2 linked regions of the Posidoniimonas polymericola genome follow. The protein of the gene in region 2 interacts with the protein of the main gene of each other region in a pairwise test. Links are inferred from orthologs where the notes say so. Each region holds a gene or a part of one and is shown on either strand. Other genes may lie near its edges.

The links.
Region 1: the proteins of Pla123a_RS10235 (region 2) and def interact in binary tests that used the Escherichia coli proteins (3 or more experiments, as listed by UniProt). The link is inferred for Posidoniimonas polymericola from one-to-one orthologs.

What each region holds. Positions count from the first base shown.
Region 1 is NZ_SJPO01000001.1:683,913-693,832, reverse strand. Bases 4,751-7,452 are described here. They hold def (peptide deformylase), read right to left. Parts: upstream 6,545-7,452; coding sequence 5,957-6,544; downstream 4,751-5,956. Other genes in these bases: efp (elongation factor P), read right to left, coding at 6,689-7,264; fmt (methionyl-tRNA formyltransferase), read right to left, coding at 4,790-5,737; Pla123a_RS02815 (hypothetical protein), read left to right, coding at 4,751-4,759. In the rest of the region: Pla123a_RS02840 (MFS transporter), read left to right, coding at 1-24; Pla123a_RS25140 (hypothetical protein), read left to right, coding at 75-209; Pla123a_RS24445 (hypothetical protein), read left to right, coding at 518-676; Pla123a_RS02835 (glycoside hydrolase family 28 protein), read left to right, coding at 825-2,129; tRNA (N6-isopentenyl adenosine(37)-C2)-methylthiotransferase MiaB, read right to left, coding at 2,130-3,596; Pla123a_RS02825 (hypothetical protein), read right to left, coding at 3,722-3,913; Pla123a_RS02820 (hypothetical protein), read right to left, coding at 4,024-4,527; more of Pla123a_RS02815, read left to right, coding at 4,526-4,750; EF-P beta-lysylation protein EpmB, read left to right, coding at 7,468-8,502; Pla123a_RS02790 (GTP-binding protein), read left to right, coding at 9,080-9,920. UniProt on the Escherichia coli protein: Removes the formyl group from the N-terminal Met of newly synthesized proteins. Requires at least a dipeptide for an efficient rate of reaction. N-terminal L-methionine is a prerequisite for activity but the enzyme has broad specificity at other positions.
Region 2 is NZ_SJPO01000004.1:279,968-289,959, reverse strand. Bases 4,205-6,978 are described here. They hold Pla123a_RS10235 (aspartate-semialdehyde dehydrogenase), read left to right. Parts: upstream 4,205-4,970; coding sequence 4,971-5,987; downstream 5,988-6,978. Other genes in these bases: Pla123a_RS10225 (GH92 family glycosyl hydrolase), read left to right, coding at 6,908-6,978; truA (tRNA pseudouridine(38-40) synthase TruA), read left to right, coding at 5,993-6,730; Pla123a_RS10240 (HTTM domain-containing protein), read left to right, coding at 4,205-4,779. In the rest of the region: Pla123a_RS10255 (protein-L-isoaspartate(D-aspartate) O-methyltransferase), read left to right, coding at 122-1,342; Pla123a_RS10250 (TIGR03000 domain-containing protein), read left to right, coding at 1,723-2,841; Pla123a_RS10245 (hypothetical protein), read left to right, coding at 2,978-3,781; more of Pla123a_RS10240, read left to right, coding at 3,778-4,204; more of Pla123a_RS10225, read left to right, coding at 6,979-9,094; Pla123a_RS10220 (hypothetical protein), read left to right, coding at 9,133-9,591; Pla123a_RS10215 (outer membrane protein assembly factor BamB family protein), read right to left, coding at 9,614-9,992.

The sequences.
Region 1 (9,920 bases), on a different replicon or contig from region 2:
GCGACCTACGTCATCGAAAGCTAGGTCCGCGGCCCGCGGAACTACTGATCCAACCTCAAACCGGAGTGAATGCTATGCGTCTTGGCCTAGTCGGAGTTGTGATTGTCGTGCTCATCGTGGCGGCATTGCTGCAGAATGTCGCCATCGGCGGCATCGGCGGCCTGCTGCTGCTGATCCTACTTGTGCTGCTGCTAATGGGCCGGCTGTAAGCCCCGCAGCGCCCACGGGCGACACCACCAGAAGATCGAACACGCCCGGTTGCGCGACGTCGCAGCCGGGCGTTTCTTTCGTATCGCGGGGGGTCGGGTTAGGTAAAGAGCCCGTTGTCAGCAAACCTGATTCGTTGTGCCGATTGGCCTGCTGCGGACCCACCACCGAGTCTGGGGGGTTGAACGGACTGTGCGTCACAACTGCTATGCCCCGAACCCAGGTGCAGTGATTTGCCAGCGACTGCCCGCTTCCCACAATCGGGCCGGCCGGGCCGGGTCGATGCAGTGCTAGGTAAGGAGACCCGCCCATGCTCAAGTGCCCCCACTGCCATTCGACCAACGTCTACGTCAGCCGCAGCCAGGACTCGCTGGTGTACCGCCTGGTGCTGCTCGCCAAGGTGCGGTGCCACAACTGCTGCACCTGCTTCTTCACCAAGGCGTGGAACGCCAGCAGCCGCGCCGCCTAACGCAACCGGCGGCCCCTCTTCCGCAAGCTGACCGGTAGGCGGCCTTTCTACTCGAATCTGGCGTGCATAACGCCTAAGCTAGGCAGACGGCGGCCGGAGCTTCGGCCTGATTTCCTGCACCTTGTCTGCTGCTCGAGAGGCTCTTCTTATGCTGCGTGCCCTGTCTGCTCTGGCTGCCCAGTCTGCTCTGGCTGTCGGCGTCCTGCTGGCCGTCCCCTGCCCCGCCCCGGCGGCCTCGATCGTCGACCACGGCGCCGTCGGCGATGGCGAGACGCTCAACACCACCAAGATCCAAGCCGCCATCGACCAGCTCTCGGCCCAGGGGGGCGGCGAGTTGGTCGTTCCCGCGGGCGTGTTCAAGACCGGCGCCCTGTTCCTCAAGCCGGGCGTCTCGCTCCGCGTGGAAAAGGGCGCGGTGCTGCTCGGCTCGACCGACATCGCCGACTTCCCCACCCGCCAGACCCGCATCGAGGGCAAGGTGCAGCCGTGGCGGCCCGCGTTGATCAATGCCGAGGGCCTTCCCAGAGCCGTGGTCACCGGCGAGGGGACCCTCAATGGCAACGGCAAGCCCTACTGGCGGGCGTTCTGGAAACGCCGCGCCGAGAACCGCAAGTGCACCAACCTCGAGGTCGAACGCCCGCGGCTGATGTACTTCGACAACTGCGACTCCGTGACCGTAGCGGGCATCGCGCTGAAGGACTCCGGCTTCTGGAACCTGCACACCTACCGCTGCCGCAACGTGCTGCTGGAGGACATCTCGATCACCGCGCCGCACGGCGACCCGCCCAAGATCGCGGGCGACGACCAGCCGTGGGGCGAGGTCTCGATCGACCGAGCGCCGAGCTCCGACGGCATCGACATCGACAGCTGCCAGGGCGTCACGATCCGCCGGGTCACGATTTCCGTGGGCGACGACTGCATCGCACTCAAAGGGACCAAGGGCCCCCGCGCATTGGCGGACGCGTCGAGCCCGCCGGTCGAGAACATCGTGGTCGAAGACTGCGACTTCGTCAGCGGCCACGGCGTGCTGACCTGCGGCAGCGAGGCGACCATCGTGCGGAACGTCGTGGTGCGGAACTGCCGGGTCGGCAAGGCGGTGCCGGTGTGCCGGCTCAAGCTGCGGCCCGACACGCCGCAGCTGTACGAGAACCTCAGCTTCGAGGACCTCACGCTCGACGGCGCCCAGGCGCTGTTCGACGTGAAGCCGTGGACGCAGTTCTTCGACCCGCAGGGCATGGCCCCGCCGCGGTCGGTGGTGCGCAACATCGTCATCAAGAATGTCTGCGGCACGGTCGCCACGCTCGGCGACCTGCGGGGCAACAAGGGCGACCTGGTGCAGAACATCCTGCTGCAGGACATCGAGCTGCAGTCCGACCGCCCCCAGCTCCGCCGCGGCGAGATCGACGGCCTGCGTGCCGACGGGTTTACTGTGAATGGCAAGCCGTTTGAGTGATCAGCCCGCCGAGCCAGCCAGATCAAACACCTCCGGCCCCACGTGGTCGGTCTGCACGACGCCCTGCAGCGTGTGGGCGTTGGCCTCGTAGATCACGACCGGCAGCGTCTGGCCGATCTGCCGGGCGTTGCCGTCAAACACCACGATCCGGTCGCACATGGTGCGGCCGGTGAGCTGCAGACCTTGGCCGGGCGAAGCCTCACCCTCCTGCTCGCTTCGTTCGATCCGGATGGCTTCCTTGCGGCTCGGCCCCTCGACCAGCACCTGCACCGCCTTGCCGAGGAACGGCTGGTTGTCCTCCTCGCTGATCACGTTCTGCAGCTGCAGCAGCTCGTTGTTCCGCTCCCGCTTGACGGCGTCCGGCACGTCGTCGGGCATGCGGTCGGCGCCCTTGGTGCCGGGGCGTTCGCTGTACTTGAAGATGAAGCTGTTCTTGAACCGGCACTCGCGGACCAGGTCCATCGTCTGCTGGAAGTCGGCGTCGGTCTCGCCGCTGAAGCCGACGATAAAGTCGCTGGTGATCGCCACGTCGGGCATCCACCGCTTGGCGCGGTCGTGCATCTCGCGGTACTCGGCGACCGTGTAGCCGCGCTTCATGAGCTTGAGCTGCTCGTCCGATCCGCTCTGCGCCGGCACGTGCAGGTACTTGCAGAGCTTCGGCAGGTCGCGGACCGCCTGGAGCACGTCGTCGGTCATGTCGCGCGGGTAGCTGGTGACGAACTTGATCCGCTCCAGCCCGTCGACCTCGTGCAGCTCGGTCAGCAGGTCGCTGAACCGCCAGCGGCGGCCGTCCTCCTCGTGGCGCCAGGAGTTGACCGTCTGGCCCAGCAGCGTGATCTCCTTGCAGCCCTCGTCGGCTAGCTGGCCTGCCTCGGCCAGGACCTGGCTCGGCGGTCGGCTCTGCTCCGGGCCACGGACGCTGGGGACGATGCAGTAGGTGCAGAACTTGTCGCAGCCGATCTGGATCCGCACGTACGCCTGGAACGGCGTGGGCCGCATGGTCGGGTCGCGCAGCGGGTCGAAGCTCTCGTGGCTCCGCTTGATGGTGTCGACCTTGCCGTCCTTGCGGCCGAGGCTGACCTCCATCCGCTGCTGGCCGTCCTGCTCGATGCCGCGGATCAGCTCGGGCACCTGGTGCAGCTGGCCGGGGCCGACAATCAGGTCGACGTACGGCGCCCGCTGGAAGATCAGCTTCTGGTCCTTCTGCGCCATGCAGCCCATCACGCCGATCACGCGGCCTGGCTTCTCTTGCTTGGCGTTCTTCAGCCGGCCCAGCGCGCTGTAGATCTTGTCCTCGGCGTGCTGCCGGACGCTGCACGTGTTGAACAGGATGGTGTCGGCGTCGGCCGGCGTGCCGGTCAGCTCGTAGCCCTCCTTGCGGAGGCTCGCCACGACCAGCTCGCTGTCGAGCAGGTTCATCTGGCAGCCGACGGTTTCGATGTAGAGTTTTTTGGGGGGCGTAGACATGGGCGGCTGGGGCTTGGTCGGCAGAAGCTAGGCAGAAGCGTCGTCGGGTCGTGAGGGTCGTCTTCCCGGTCGGGGGAGCAAAACGGTCAGGGGCGTTACGGCGCGCCGCGCGGGGCGGCGGCGCGTCAGGCGGCCGACTCGTTCTGCGCCGCCTCGTCCGCCTGCTGCTTCTGCAGCTCGCGCTGCTGGTCGATCTGCTGCTGCACCTGCGCAACGATGCGGTTCCGCCGCACGGCCATCAGCGCCATCAGCTTCCAGGTCGCGGCGATCACGGCGCCTGCTAGCAGCGCCATGTCCCAGCGGTCGAGTCCATCCATGCCATCAGTCCTGCGGTGAGGGTCCCCTATCCTACCAGCGATCCGGGGGGCGGAGCGAGGGGGATTCTCACCGCTCCGACAGCACACCGGGCGCCGGGCCCCTCAACGGCCTAGGGTTCCAGCCCCTGGGTGTTGATGTTCGACTCCCTCGGGTCCACATAGTAAATGCCGTATTTCTGCAGCATGAACATGACGCCAGCGACCTCTTCCCAGTGCTCCTCGAAACGCTCACGCCATTCCGCGTAGATGTTCTCCCGCATCTGAGGATCGCTCCAGTAGCTGGGCGGGTGATCGAGGTACACCTTGCCAAAATCGATCAGGTAGGGCGCCTGCACGATTTCCATCTCAATTACCTGAAGTGCGTCGTCGAAGTCGATGAGCCGGGGGACCGCGAAGCCTCCGATCGAATGAACGCTGGCCTCCGCCAACCGCAGGTAGCTATCCCGTTCAACCTCATAATTAGGCCGCCGATGAACAGCCTTGATAGCCGAGTTTCCCGACTGCCAAACCGTTCCGTCGCTTCCGTATCCGAGCTTCTTCTCTTCGGATACTATTAACTCTCGTTGCGAGGCATACGTCTGAACTCGCTCGAACAACTCGGAGTCGCTAAGCATGGCGTCCACCAATCGCTATTCGGCTGAAGTCAGCCTGCGCCTGATCGTCGGCGATTCCTCGTACGGCCTCTCCCACCTTGGACCGCGCGAGTTCATTGTCCGCGGAACGTGCCCCACTATCGAGGCGGGCAATGCCGAGATCGAAGTCAACGTCGACGGGCGCAACCAAACCACGCAGGTGTTCCTGCCCCACGGCGTGCCGGGTCCCGATGTCCGGGTGCTCTACTTGTAATCGCCAAGCCCATCGCAATCCAACAATGGGCTAGGATTTAGGCCCGCCGCCCAGCCCATCCCCCGCCTTGATCGCCGCGCCGCGGAGCCAGTCGGCGGTCGCCATCGCACGCTTGCCGGCGGGCTGGAGCTGGAGGATCTCGATGGCGCCCTCGCCGGCGGCGACCACCAACCGGCCGTCGGCGTTCACCACCGCGCCGGCCGGCGCCGGGCCCGCCTCGGGCAAGACCTCGACCCGGTCGATCACCAGCCGCAGCGGCTCGCCCCGGCCGGAGCCCCAGAACGTGTACGCCCGGGGCCAGGGGTGGGCGCCGCGGACCAGGTTCTTGATCTCCTGGGCCGGCTTGGACCAGTCGATCTGGCCCAGCTCCTTGCTGAGCCGCGGCGCGCGGCAGCGGAGCGAGTCGTCCTGCGGCAGCGGCCCGGCCGTGCCGGCGGCCAGCTTGTCGACCACCTCGAGCGTCAGCGGCGCGCCGAGCTCGGCCAGCCGGGACTCGAGCTCGCCGGACGTCTCGTCGGGTTCGATCGGCGTGGCGGCCTGGCCGAGGATTGGGCCGGCGTCGAGCGTCGGCGTCATGTGGATGACGGTCACGCCGGACTCGGCGTCGCCGTTCAGGACAGCCCACTGCACGGGGGCGGCGCCGCGGTACTTGGGGAGCAGCGAACCGTGCAGGTTGACGCCCCCCAGGCGGGTCGTGGCGAGGGTCTCGCGCTTGAGGATCTCGCCGTAGTCGCACACCACCAAGAGGTCGGCGGCGAGCTCTGCGAGACGGGCCTGCGACTCTGGTTCGTTGGCGGACTCGGGCGTCCACAGCGGCAGGCCGGCCTGCTCGGCGGCCAGCGCGACGGGCGCCGGCGGCGCCTTGCGGCGGCCGCGGGGCGGCTTGCAGATTACCTGCACGATCTCGTGATCGCTGGCGATCAGCGCCTGCATCATCGGCACTGCGAAAGGTCCGGTTCCGAGGATGATCAGACGCATGGTGTTGTGCCCTCTGGCGTTGCCGCGTTTTGCCGCGAGTCGAAAAAGGGGGACTGGCTCGAAGCCCGAGGGACATTCGGCGTCCCAGCTCTCATCAGAACGCGCCGTGCCTGTCCCCGTTTTTCGACGGACCATAGACGCGCCGCGAGAATCGGGGACGGCCGTGTCTCAGGGGCGCCCCCTCCCCTAACCCCTCCCCCTGCCGGGGAGGGGGAACCACTAAGTCCGCAGTTTCTCGAGCTCCGCCAGGCGGGCGGCGACTGTTTCGGCGGTGGGCGCCTCGCCGGTGTTCAGACGGCTCTGGAAGTCGATCTCGAATTCCTCGATCTGGCCGGCGATGTCCGCCCGGGCGGGCGGGCTGATGCGGTCGAAGAACATGACGCCGTCGAGGTGGTCGGTCTCGTGCTGGACGATCCTCGCGGGGAAGCCGCGGAGTTCCTCCTTGATCTCGTTGCCTGACAGGTCGTACGCCTGCAGGAAGATCGAGGTCTTGCGCGGCACCTGGGCGTGCACGCCCGGCACGCTCAGGCAGCCTTCCTGACCTTCCTCAGAGCCCTTGCCCTTAGAGATCACCGGGTTGATGACGACCCGTTCGAACTCCTTGGCGTCGGGGTTGCCCTCCTGGTTCATCACGAACAGGCGGTACGGCAGGTCGACCTGGTTGGCCGCCAGCCCGACCCCCTCGTGCTCGTACATCAGCTCGAACATCTCGGCCACCATCTGCTTCAGCTCCGCGTCGACGCGCTTGAGTGGGCGCGACTCGTGGCGGAGCGTGGGGTGCGGGTAGTGAACGATTTCGAGGGGCATGACAAGACTTGTTTAGAGCGTCGTCGATCGTTTATCCCCTCCCCTTTGGGGGAGGGTTAGGGTGGGGGCGAGGAGGGGGCACGGCGCGCCCCCACCCCCAGGTTTTCTAGGAACGCGGGTCCCCCACAGGGGAGGGAGCGAAGATTACGCCGGAGCGGTGGTCCGTTCGACGTACTCGCCGGTGCGGGTGTCGACCCGCAGCCAGTCGCCCTCGTTGATGAAGGCGGGGGCGAGGATCTCGCCGCCGGTCTCGAGCGTGACGGGCTTCGACACGCCGGTCGCCGTATTGCCCTTGGGGGCCGGCTCGGCGAACGTGACCTGCAGCACCACGTGGTTGGGCAGCGCCACGCCGATTGGGTTGTTGTCGAAGGTCATGATCTGGCAGTCCATGTTCTCCTTGAGGAACTTCCACTGATCGCCCACCTGCTCGGCGGTCATTTCGTACTGCTCGTAGTCCTGGTTGTTCATAAACACGAAGCTCTCGAGCTGCTTGTACAGGAACTGGGCGGTGAACTCCATGATGTCCGCTTCCTCGAGCGTCTGACCGGCGCGGTAGGTGCGGTCGACAACCGTGTTGCGGAGCAGGTTCTTCATCTTGCACTCGTAGAGCGCGGCGCCCTTGCCGGGCTTGCGGAAGTTCATCTCGACGCAAAGGAAGGGGGTGCCGTCGATCTGCACCTTCATGCCTTTGCGGAAGTCGCTGGTGTTGATGGTTCCCACGTGTGAGGTCCTCTCGCTTGTTCGTCTTGTTTTGGTGTGCGGGTGCTGGTTGGAAGGCGCTTTGCGCTGTTTCTCGTGTAAACGGCAGAAAATGCCGCCAGGCGTAAACCAGCGCCCTGCGCCCAGCAGCTAGCGCCTTCCAACTAGCGCCCGCCGCTGATAAAACCGGTCGGGCACTGCCGCCCCCCCGGAATTCAGGCGAATTGACCAGTTTATCCTCTCCAACGCGGTTTGTCCGCCCCGCTGACTCCCCCCCCTGGAAGGCCGAGCTGCGGCAGGCGGTCCGTGACCCAGCCGAGCTGGCTAGGCTGCTGGAACTGCCCGATTCGTGGGTCGAACCGGCCCGCGCGGCCGCCCGCGAGTTCCCCCTGCTGGCGCCCCGCGGCTACGTCGGCCGGATGCGGCCCGGCGACCCGGCCGACCCGCTGCTGCGGCAGGTGCTGCCGCTGGCCGACGAGTTGGCGCCCGCCACCGGCTTCGACCAGGACCCGGTCGGCGACGCCGCGGCCGCCCTCACGCCGGGACTGCTGCAGAAGTACCAGGGCCGCGTGCTGCTGGTGACCACCGGCGCGTGCGCCGTGCACTGCCGCTACTGCTTCCGGCGGCACTACCCCTACAGCGAGTCGCCCAAGGCCTTGGCCGCTTGGGATGAGGCCCTTGCCCAGATCGCCGCCGACCCGACCATCCACGAGGTGATCCTCAGCGGCGGCGACCCCCTCACGCTCGTCGATGAGACGCTCGGCGAGCTCGCCCGCCGCATCGCCGACATCCCCCACGTCAACCGCCTGCGGGTGCACACACGGCTGCCGGTGATGATCCCTAGCCGCGTGACCGACGAGCTGCTCGCCTGGCTGACTGGCACGCGGCTCACGCCGGTGATGGTGCTGCACGCCAACCACGCCAACGAACTCGACGATGCGGTCAACGGGGAGGTCGCCCGGGCGATCGCCCGGCTCGCGGGCGCCGGCGTGCCGCTGTTGAACCAGGCGGTGCTGCTACGCGGCGTCAACGACACGACCGCCGCCCAGGCCGAGCTGTGCGAGCGGCTGGTCGACCACCGGGTGATGCCGTACTACCTGCACCAGCTCGACAAGGTCGCGGGCGCGGCGCACTTCGAAACGCCGAGCGAGCTCGGCGAGCAGATCATCACCAAGCTCCGCGCCCGCCTGCCCGGCTACGCGGTCCCACGCTTGGTCCGCGAAGAAGCGGGCGAGTCCAGCAAGACGGTGATTCGGTAGGGCGATCGATTCGCCCGCGGGTCGGCCTTCACCACCCGCTGAGGGCGAATCGGGGCATTCTCCCGTTTCTTGTAGAAATGACGCACTGAGCGCGGTCCAATGGAGAGGTTGTGGTAGATCGACTTGGGCGTTCTGTGCTCTGAAGCAACTGCGGGCGGAAGCCGGCGGTTCGTGTGGCGCTGCGCGCTCGGTAGATAAGCTCCTCTCGTAGGGCTGCCGCCTGAGATTGCAGGGGAGCCACGCAGGGGGTGGGTTCGCCAGGGGTTTTGTCCCCTCCGCGCGATATTTCGGACAAAACACCCGTGGGCCGGTCACCGGCGGGAATCGCGTTTGAGGCCGCTATTGCAGTGGAAAACGGTCACGCTGGCAGGAGTTGGGGCTGGCTCGCCGAGGAGGGTGGTGGACAAAACCCTGCGGACAAAATCCTGCGGACAAAACCGCCAGTTACAGAACCTTTGGGGAGGCGGCCTCCGGCGAGGCGTAGCTCGCCGGCTAGGGGGGGCTACACTGTAGAATTACGCCGGCTCGGCACGATGATTGCCCCAGAGCCTGCCAACAACGCCCTACGGAACTCCGTGTGAATCAAGAAGAGACCACCCCCGACGCCGCGGCCGCCCAGCCCCCGGAAGCGGGGTCCCCGGCTGGGCAGTCCCCGGCTGGGCCGCCGCCCGAGCACGACGACCGCGAGATGTGGTCGGCGCTCGACGCCGTGCGCCGCGCGATCGAGAAGGTCGAGGGCTGCAACGAGGCCGAACGCGACATCCTGCTCGGCGACCTCCGCGAGCTGCGGGACATGGCCCGCAAGCTCCGCAGCGGCCGGGTCGAGATTGTCGTGTTCGGCGAGATCTCGACCGGCAAGAGCGCCCTGATCAACGCCTTGACCGGCACGCAGTCGGCCCAGGTGAACGTCCGCGGCGGCTGGACCAAGGATGTCTGGCGGCTCGACTGGGAGGGCGCCGGGTACGTGCTGCCGGGCTTTGAGCAGTCGCAGGTCGTGCTGGTCGACACGCCAGGCCTGAACGAGGTCGGCGGCGCCGAGCGGGCCGAGATGGCGCGCGAGGCGGCCGAGCGGGCCGACCTGATCCTGTTCGTCACCGACTCGGACCTCAACGAGACCGAGCACAACGCGCTGGCCGAGCTGGCGACCTTCCACAAGCCGATCCTGCTGGTGGTTAACAAGACCGACCTGTACACGCCGAGCCAGCTCGAGGACCTGCTCGACGTGCTCCGCACGCAGCGGGCGGCCGGGCTGGTCGACCCGGAGAACATCGTCACGACGTCGGCCGACCCGCGCGAGCTGCAGTATGTGATCGAGAGCGCCGACGGGTCGCAGCGGAGCGAGTGGCGGAAGCCGCCGGTCGACGTCGGCGGGCTCCGCGAGCGGATCCTCGAGGTGCTGGAGGCAGACGGCTCGTCGC
Region 2 (9,992 bases):
TGCCATAATCGAAGGTGAGGGGCGAGGTTCAGACAATTCTACCCCGCCGCCCCCCAGCCGCCCACGGCCACTTACCATGCCGCCGAATTGAGGCCGCCGTACCGAGGAACGAGTCATCACGATGAGACTACCCCTCCTACTAACGCTGCTCGCCTGCCTGCTCCTGCTGCCGACCGCGACCGCGCAGTCGCGCACTAGTATCGAGCAGCAACGCAACCAGATGGTCGACGAAGAAATCGTCGCGGCCGGCGTGGAGGACCCGCGGGTGATCGCCGCGATGCGTGAGACCCCGCGGCACGACTTTGTGCCGCTCGCCCGCCGCAAGCACGCCTACCTCGACATGGCGCTGCCTATCGGCTCGCAGCAGACAATCTCGCCGCCGTTTGTCGTGGCGTACATGACCGAGCAGCTCGACGTGCAGCCGCAGCACAAGGTGCTGGAGATCGGCACCGGCTCGGGCTACCAGGCGGCGGTGCTCGGGGCGCTGGCCCACGAGGTCTACTCGATCGAGATCGTCGGCGAGCTGGGACGCAAGGCGGCCAAGACGCTCAAGCGGCTGAAGTACAAGAACGTCCACACCCGCATCGGCGACGGCTACCTCGGCTGGCCGGAGGCCGCACCGTTCGACCGCATCATCGTCACCTGCTCGCCGGAGAACGTCCCCAAGCCGCTGGTCGAGCAGCTCCGCGAAGGGGGCAAGATGGTCATCCCGGTGGGCACCCGGTACCACCAGAACCTGTACCTTTATGTCAAGGAGCACGGCGAGCTGCGACGGCAGCCGCTCCGCGGGACGTTCTTCGTGCCGATGACCGGCACCGCCGAGGACCTCCGCCGCGTGCAGCCCGACCCGACCAAGCCGCGGCTGGTGAACGGCGGGTTCGAGGAGCTGCTCCAGGTCAACTCCAAGAGCAAGACTCCCGACGGCTGGTACTACCTGCGGCAGGGAGAAGTCGTCCGCGACAACACCGAGGCCCAGGAGGGCGAGCGCTACATCCGCTTCGAGAACGAAGACCCCGGCCGCGGCTGCCGTGCGCTGCAGAGCCTGCCGGTCGACGGCCGCAAAGTCCGTAAGCTGAACGTCCGGTTCTGGGCCAAGGGGGAGCAGATCCGCTACGGCGAGAACCACCAGCAGTGGCCCTACTTTGTGGTCACCTTCTACGACGACCGGCGCGCCGCGATCACCGACGAGGCGATCGGCCCTATGCACGGCTCGTTCCCCTGGACCGAGTACCAGCAGCAACTCAGCGTGCCGCTGGCCGCCCGCGACGCCATCGTCCGCATCGGCCTGCTGGGCGCCATTGGCGAGCTGTCCATCGACGGCATCGAGGTTGAGGGCGAGTAGCGCAACGGATCAAGCTTGCCGCGAGGTGTCCGGTTGTCGTTGTCGCCAGCGGCGGTGGCGGGATCCCGCCCCATTGGAGGCATTTGGACGTCATCGCTGGTGGCGTTTGTTACAGGGATGCGACACAGCAAGCACCGCGGTCGCGCCCAGACCACGTTGTTGCACAAACGCCCCAGAGGTCGCTTCTTTCCCAGGGGGTAATATCGCGGAAATTAGCCCATGTTGCTTGCAATGCCACACGCCGTTGTTATCTTTACATCCGGACGGAGGTCCGCATATTACCTATCTTGTATGAGTCACCAGGGTGAGTTGGGAGCAAAATGGAAATGCTTAGTCGAAAAAATCTGTGGGCGCCTTTGGCGATTGGCGCGGCGCTGTTGATGCCTGCCGATGCCGACGCTTTTTGGGGCAGTCATGGAAGCTATGGCTCGGCCAGCAGCGGCTCGTACGGCGGCGGTTCCTACGCCGGCAGCAGCTACAGCCGTCACGGTTCTTACGCCAGCAGCGGCAGCTATGCCAGCAGCGGCAGCCACGGGGCCTACTCGGTTTCGTACGGCTCTTCGGCCAGCCACGGCAGCTATGCTTCTAGCGGCTCATCCGGTGGATCGTCGGCCAGCTACGGTTCGCACGGCCCCGGTCCGCTGCGGCGCCTAGCAGCGAGGATCCACGCCCGCCATGCTTCGTCGGGCTCGTCGGCTAGCTACGGTTCCACGGGCGGTTCGTCCGCTAGCCACGGCTCGTACAGCACCTCGTACTACTCGACCAGTTCTCACGGCAGCTCGTCCTCGAGCAGTTACTCGACAGAGTACTCATCGGGTAGCAGCTACAGCAGCCATGGCTCTTACAGCACGCATGGCAGCTACAGCAGCCACGGCAGCTACTCGTCCACCGGCGTTACGACCGAGGTCTACGCGGCCAAGCCGGTTTACAGCGAGGGCGTCGTGGTCACCAGCTCGGTGACCTCTGGCAAGGGCACGCTCCGCGTGACAGTGCCGGCCGACGCCGTGGTGTGGGTCAACGACAAGCAGACCACCAGCACCGGCACCGACCGACACTACGTGTCCAACGGCCTGCGTGCTGGTCAGAGCTACACCTATCGCGTGAAGGTCGAGTTCGAGCGTGACGGCAAGGCCGTTACCGAGAACCGCACCGCTACGCTGACCGCCGGTGGCGAGGTTTCGCTGGCGTTCTCTGCTCCCAACGAGCCGACCCCGGCTGTCGTCGAGGGTGAGCAGGAGACCTCCACCAAGCTGACCCTGAACGTCCCGGCCGACGCCAAGGTTACCCTGGCTGGAGCCGAGACCCGTCAGACCGGCGAGGTTCGCGAGTTCGCGACCACACGTCTACCCGCCGGGCACACTTGGGAGGACTACACGGTCCGGGTTGAGTACGAGCTGGACGGCAAGCCGACCTCGCAGGAGCGGGTCATCACCCTCCGCGGTGGCGACGACCTGCAGCTCGACTTCGGCGCCGACGCCCAGACGCTAGCATCCAACTAGCCCGGCGCCGCTGCCCCTAATTACTGTGTAGCGGCGTCGCTAAGACATTGGCCCCGCACCGGCATTGACCGGTGCGGGGTTTTTTCATTTGCTACGGGCGCGATCACTACCCGCCCTCTTCCTGCTAGCTACTGCTGTGGCCAAGAACAAATCAGACGAGGCGGCTTCGCCCAAGGAGAAGCCGGCCAAGAAGCCCCGGCCCGAACCGGGGCCGTGGCCGCTGCCGTACTGGGCCCGGCTGGGGCTGTCGGTCTGGCTGGCGTGGCACGTGTTTGTGGTGTTCATGGCGCCGCTGTCGCTGCAGCCGAAGAACTCGGAGCTCACGCGGGTGACCGCCCAGTCGCCGTTTGTCCGCTGGTACACCGACCCGCTGTACCTCAACGGCGGCTATTCGTTCTTCAGCCCCGACCCACCCATGGCGGGCCAGCTGGTGCGGTACCGGGTGCTCGGCGAATCCGGCGAGCCAATCGCCGAGGGGGAATTCCCCAACCGGGCCAATAGCAACCACGCCACGCAGTGGCCGCGGCTGTGGTACCACCGGCACATGATGCTGGCCGACCAGGCCGGCGACCTGCGGGTGTTTGGTCCCCCACCCAACGCGACCTACGACGACGTGAGAAGAACCCAGCAGCAGAACCTGGAACTCAACCTGCGTTCTTACGCCCGCCATCTACTCCGCACCCACGGCGGCCAAGCGGTTGAGCTGCAGTACATCGAGCACCGCTCGCTCAACCCCGAGGAGTTCCGCCCGCGCGTCCTGGCGGACGGCACGGTTCAGCCGCCGCCGGACATCTCGGCGACCGACCCGTCGTTGTACCGCACGGTGCTAACCCTTACCGAGCGGGCGGGCCAACTCGAGCAGCCGCTGCTGCCGCCGCGGTTCTACAACCAATCGTCGCCGGCCGAGCCCGAGTCGTTGCCTCTTGGTGGGGGGGCGTGACTATGATCAACCGCGTCAGCGAGTACCTCCGCACGGTGTGGCGGGGCTGGAACGACTTCTGGTTCACCCCGACCGACCCGGCGCTGGTTTCAATCCTGCGGGTGCTGGTCGGCGGCATGCTGCTGTACACGCACCTGGTGTGGTCGTTCGGCCTGCACGCGTTCTTCAGCCCGACCGACGGATGGACCGGCGAGCTGCTGCCGGCGACGCAGGGCGGGCGGATGGGCTTCAGCTACTGGGACTACATCGGCTCGGACACGCTGCGGTGGTCGGTGCACGTGCTCAATCTGATCGTGTTCTTCCTGCTCACAATCGGTCTGTTCTCGCGCTGGGTCGCCGTGCTGGCCTGGATCTCCGCGTTGAGCTACGCCAACCGCGTCACGCCCGGCGCCTTCTTTGGCCTGGACAAGGCCAACTGCATGATGATCACGTACGTGATGCTGAGCCCGTGCGGCGCGCGGTACTCGGTCGACCGGCTGCTGCGGCTCCGCCGCGGCGCATCGACCGAGGCGGGGCCCAGCGTGATGGCCAACCTCGCCACGCGGCTCATCCAGCTGCACCTCTGCGTCATCTACCTGTTCGGCGGGCTCGGCAAAGCCCAGGGCGACATGTGGTGGAACGGCGGCGCCGTGTGGTACTCGGTGGCGAGCTACGAGTACCGCTCGCTCGACATGACCTGGCTATCGGCGCAGGTCCCGCTGTGGGGGGGCGGGTCGTTCGACCTGCTGTACGTGGTCGACTTCCTGACCCACGCCACCGTGTTCCTCGAGATCTTCTACTGCTGCCTGGTGTGGAACCGCTGGGCCCGGCCGTGGATGCTGGCCGCGATGATCGGCATGCATCTGTTCATCGGCGCCGCGATGGGGATGTGGACGTTCGCCCTGATCATGATCTTCGCGAACATGGCGTTCCTGCAGCCCGAGACCGTCCGCCGCTGGTGCGACCCGCTCGCCCGACGGGTCAAGCTGGCCGTGGCTGGCGAGAAGGCTGCGGCCTAGGCCTGGAAGCCCGCTGGCGGGATTGAGGCTGGATTGAGGGCAGATCCCGCCCGTGGGGCCGCTCGCGGGCGTCCCGTGGGGCGGCTATAATGCGGGGCTGCGTCTGTCACCCTGGGGCGAACCTGGGGCCCGGCTTTGGGTCCCCCGGGAACGACCCCGTCCGTACCAGTTCCGCCTGGAGCCTGATCCCCGTGTTCGAGACCATCGCCATCGTTGGCGCCACCGGCGCCGTGGGCACTTTGATCCGCCAGATGCTAGCCGAGCGGGACTTCCCGTATCAGCGCATCAAGTTTCTGGCCTCGGCCCGGAGTGCGGGCACGACGGTCGAGTTCAAGGGCGAGCAGCACCCGGTCGAGGAGCTCGTGCCCGACGCGTTCAACGACATCGACCTGGCGATCGGCAGCACGCCGGACGACGTCGCCCAGGAGTTCTGCCCGTGGGCGGTCGAACGCAACTGCGTGGTGGTCGACGAGTCGGGTTACTGGCGGATGGACCCAAAGGTGCCGCTGGTCGTCCCCGAGATCAATCCGGAGGCGGCGCTCAAGCACCAGGGCATCATCTCCAGCCCGAACTGCAGCACCACGCAGATGGTGCTCGCCATGAAGCCGCTGCACGACGCCGGCAAGATCCGCCGCGTGATCGTCAGCACCTACCAGGCGACCAGCGGCGCGGGCGTCGCGGGGCAGCGTGACCTCGACAACGGCTCGCGGGCGTACCTCGACGGCAAGCAGCACGACTACGAAGTTTTCGCCCACCCGATCGCGTTCAACCTGATCCCGCAGATCGGCTCGCACAAGGAGCAGGGCTACACGTCCGAAGAGATGAAGATGGTCTACGAGACCCAGAAGATCTTCGGCGATGACTCGATCAAGGTGTGCCCGACCTGCGTCCGCGTGCCGGTGAGCAACTGCCACAGCGAGAGCATCCTGGTCGAGACCGAACGCAAGATCACAGTCCATCAGGCCCGCGAGCTGTTCGCCGCCACGCCCGGCATCAAGGTGGTCGACGATCTGGGCGCCGGTCAGTACCCAATGCCGCAGACCTGCGCCGGCGACGACAACACGTTCATCGGCCGTATCCGCGAGGACCTGTCCTGCGACAACGGCCTGGCGTTCTGGTGCGTCAGCGACAACCTCCGCAAGGGCGCCGCGACCAACGCGGTGCAGATTGCCGAGCTGCTGGTCAAGCAGGCCGCCGGTGCGGTTTAGCTCGGATGCCGCGCGTCAAGCTCACCATCGCCTACGACGGGGCCGCCTACGCGGGCTGGCAGGTCCAGCCCGCGCGGCGGACCGTGCAGGGCGAGGTAGAGCGTGCCTGGCGTGAGATCACCGGCGAGGAGGTCCGCCTGACCGCTAGCGGCCGTACCGACGCCGGCGTGCACGCGCTGGGGCAGGTGGCTGGAGTGGAGACCCAGACCATGATCGCGACCGAGCAGATCGCCCGGGCGCTCAACGCCCACCTGCCGGACGACATCGTGGTGGTTTCCTCCGAAGCCGCGCCGCCCAACTTCCACGCCACGCACGACGCGCTCCGCAAGACCTACCGGTACCAGATCCACAACAGCCGCACCCGGCCGCTGATGGACCGCGGCTACGTGTGGCACTTCCCCGCCGGCGAGCTCGACGCCGAGCTGATGCGGCAGGGCGGCCAGCACCTGCTCGGGCGGCACGACTTCGTCAGCTTCGAGTCGACCGGCTCCGAACGCGCGACCACGGTCCGGACCATCCTCCGACTCGACATCACGCAGCGCGGCGAGCGGTTCGAAATCGAGGTCACCGGCGACGGCTTCCTCTACAACATGGTCCGCGCGATCGCCGGCACGCTGGTCGAGGTCGGCCGCGGCGCAAAGCCGCCCGAGTGGGTCGCCGAGGTGATCGCTGCCCGCAGCCGCAAGGCCGCCGGGCCGACGGCCCCGCCGCAGGGGCTGGTGCTGGTTTCGGTGGAGTACTAGCGGCAGGAGCGGCACGCGTGGCGGAGCCGCTGTTTGCTGTATGCGCGGCGGAGCCAAGGGTGCTGTATGCGCGGCGGAGCCGCGACGCTTCCTAATTGCGTTCGCTTCTGGGGAGTGGGATAGGCTAGAATTGGAAGCTGAGCCCTCCTAACTACCCTACCTGAGTCGCGAGCATCGATGAACGCCGCACGAGTTCTTGCCGTACTTACTTCACTTGCGCTGTGCGCGGCCGCCGGCGCCCAGCAGCGTCCGGTCGACCTGGTCGACCCCTTCCTCGGCACGGCGCCGCTGACGGATCCGGCGGACATTGGCTTTGAGCCGCCGTACCGCGTGTGGGCGGGGCTGACGTTCCCCGGCGCGTCGCGGCCCAACGCGATGGTGCAGCTCAGCCCGATGACCGAGTACCGCAGCGGCGCGGGCTACGAGTACGAGGACGAGCGGATCCTCGCCTTCACGCACACCAACAAGGGGCACTGGAACCTCTGCTACCTGCCGGTGCTGCCGGTTACTGGCGAGATCGACACGCGACGCGAGGGCAGGGGAGGGCCGCGCGGCGAGTTGCTCGGCTCGCGGTTCCGGCACGAGGAGGAGTCGGCCTCGCCCGGCTACTACCGCGTGCGGCTCGACGACTACGGCGTCGACGCCGAGCTGACCTCCACGCTCCGCTGCGGTCTGCACCGCTACCGCTACCCGGCAGGGCAGGAGGCCAAGATAGTGTTCGATATCGCCCGCTCCAACGAACGCGTGCGGGATTTCGAGCTCGAGCAGGACGGGTTCCACGCGGTGTCGGGCTTTCAGCAGGCAAACGAGAAGGTCTACTTCTACGCGACCGTTAGCCGCGACATCGAAGAGTTTGAGACCATCGACCTAGGCCGCGGCCGCTGGGGCCGCCCGCTCAAGGTGCTCCGCCTGGCCGCGGGTGACGAGCCGGTCGAGCTGCGGATCGGCTTGTCGTTTGTGAGCGTCGAGAACGCGCGACGCAACCTCGAGGCCGAGCTCGACGGCCGCTCGTTCGACGAGGTCCGCCGCGAGGCGACCGACGAGTGGAGCACGCTGCTCTCCAAGGCCGAGGTTGCCGGCGGCACGCCGCGGCAGCGGGGGCTGTACTACTCGTGCCTGTACCGCTCGTTCCTGTGGCCCGCCCTGCGGTCCGACGCCAACGGCGAGTTCACCGACGCCCAGGGCCGGGTCGTGCGGAAGGAGTTCCGCTACTACACCAAGCCCTCGCTGTGGGACGACTACCGCAACAAGCTGGTGCTGCTGGCGATGCTCTCGCCCGATGTCACGGCGGACGTGATCTCGTCGCTGGTCGACCGGGGCGAGATCGAGGGCTACATGCCGACCTTCTTCCACGGCGACCACGCGGCGCCGTACATCGCCGGCTGCTACTTGCGCGGCGTCCGCGGTTACGATGTTCACGCCGCTTATCAGCTGCTCAAGAAAAACGCCACGGTCCCCGGCCGCGGCGGGCGGCCCCACCTGAGGGAGTACGACGAGCGGGGCTACATCGCCACGCCGCCGGTCGACCGCCCCGAGGTCGAGACCAAGGCTAAGGCCGGCGTCACCAAGACCCTCGAGTACGCCTACGATGACTACGCCGTCGGCCTGCTGGCCCGCGAGCTTGGCGACGGCGCCACGCGGCTGCAGATGGAAGACCGCGTGAAGAACTACGCCAACGTGTTCGACCCCGCGACCGGGCTAATGCGGGGGCGGCTCGACGACGGGCAGTTCGTCACCCCGTTCGATCCCGAGCAGCCGTACTACGAGTACATGTACCGCGAGGCGAACGCCTGGCAGAGCACGTTCTTCGCCCCGCACGACACGGCCGGCCTGGTCGAGCTGTTCGGCGGCAAGCAGGCGTGCGAGGCCCAGCTCGACCGGCTGTTCACTATCCCTTGGAACCCGCGGCATATCGCGCGCAACGTGTCGTGCTTCCTGGGGCAGTACTGCCACGGCAACCAGCCGGACCATGGGTTCCCGTACGTCTACTACTGGGTCGACCGTCAGGAGAAGTGCCAGGCGGTGCTCAATACGCTGATGGACCGCTTCTACGGCATGGCGGGCGGCCACGCCCTGTGCGGCATGGACGACGCCGGCGAGATGTCCTCGTGGTACGTGATGAACGCGATCGGCCTTTACTCGTACTCGCCGGCGGATCCAGAGTACGTCGTGACCGTGCCGCTGTTCGACGAGGTCAAGCTGACACTGCCGAACAATACGGTGACGATCAAGCGTCGGGGCGCCGGCGAGAAGATCCGCCGCGTGACGCTGGACGGAACGCCGCTGGACGGCTGGATCGTGACGCATGACGATCTGACCCGCGCCGGCGAACTCGTCATCGAAGCCGAAGCAACCCGCAATTAGCGCGGGCCGCCAGGCCGCCTCCCTCATTGAGCACGCCGATGCGCACCGTCCTCCGTTTCGTCGCCGCCGTGGTGTTAGGGCTCGCGTTGTCGCTGATCGGCGTGATCGCGGTCGAGTTCTACAGCTCGATTGTGCACCCCTTCCCGCCGGGGATTCAGCAGATGGAGGACCCCGAGAAGCAGATGGAGGCGATGTGCGTGCACGTCGCCAACTACCCGGGCTGGGTGCTGGCGAGCGTCGTGCCGATGTGGCTGGGCACGGTCTGCCTGGGCGTCTACGCCGCGCGGCGGATCCAGGGCGTCGCCGCGGCGTTGACGGTCGCGGCGCCGCTGTTCTTGGCCCTCGGATTGAACCTGTCGATGCTGCCCTACCCGTGGTGGTTCACGGCGGCGATGCTGGTGGGCTTTCCGATCGCAGTGTGGCTAGTCTTTACGGCGTCGCAGCCGAGGGCGGTAGGCGAAGGCCCGGAGCAAGACGCAAAGGAAGTCGCTGTGTAGCGGCTCGCTATCTCCTGCCCGGTTACGCGACGCCGGTCGCCTCGAGCCTCGTCACCACGCCGTCCATACCGGTGACCCACCACCGCCGGCCGTTGCCAGCGGCCGCTGGTGGCGCGAGCACGAACAAACGCGGCGTCGCCGAGTGCCGGTGCAGAACTGCGCCGCCTTCGCCGGCCAGCAGTGTCACCAATCCGCGGTCGGACACGCAGCAGTAGGTCTGCTGGTTGGGCGCCGGGCTGGTTACTGCTACGCCGCGGGGGCAGCGGCCGGTCTCGACGTGCTGCTCCCACAGCGTCTCGCCCGTTGGTGTTAGCTTTACGACCCGGTCGTCGAGGTGCGTAACGACGACCGCAGGCGAATCAGTGGCGGTAGCGGTAACGCCGGCAACCTGCTCGGCCACG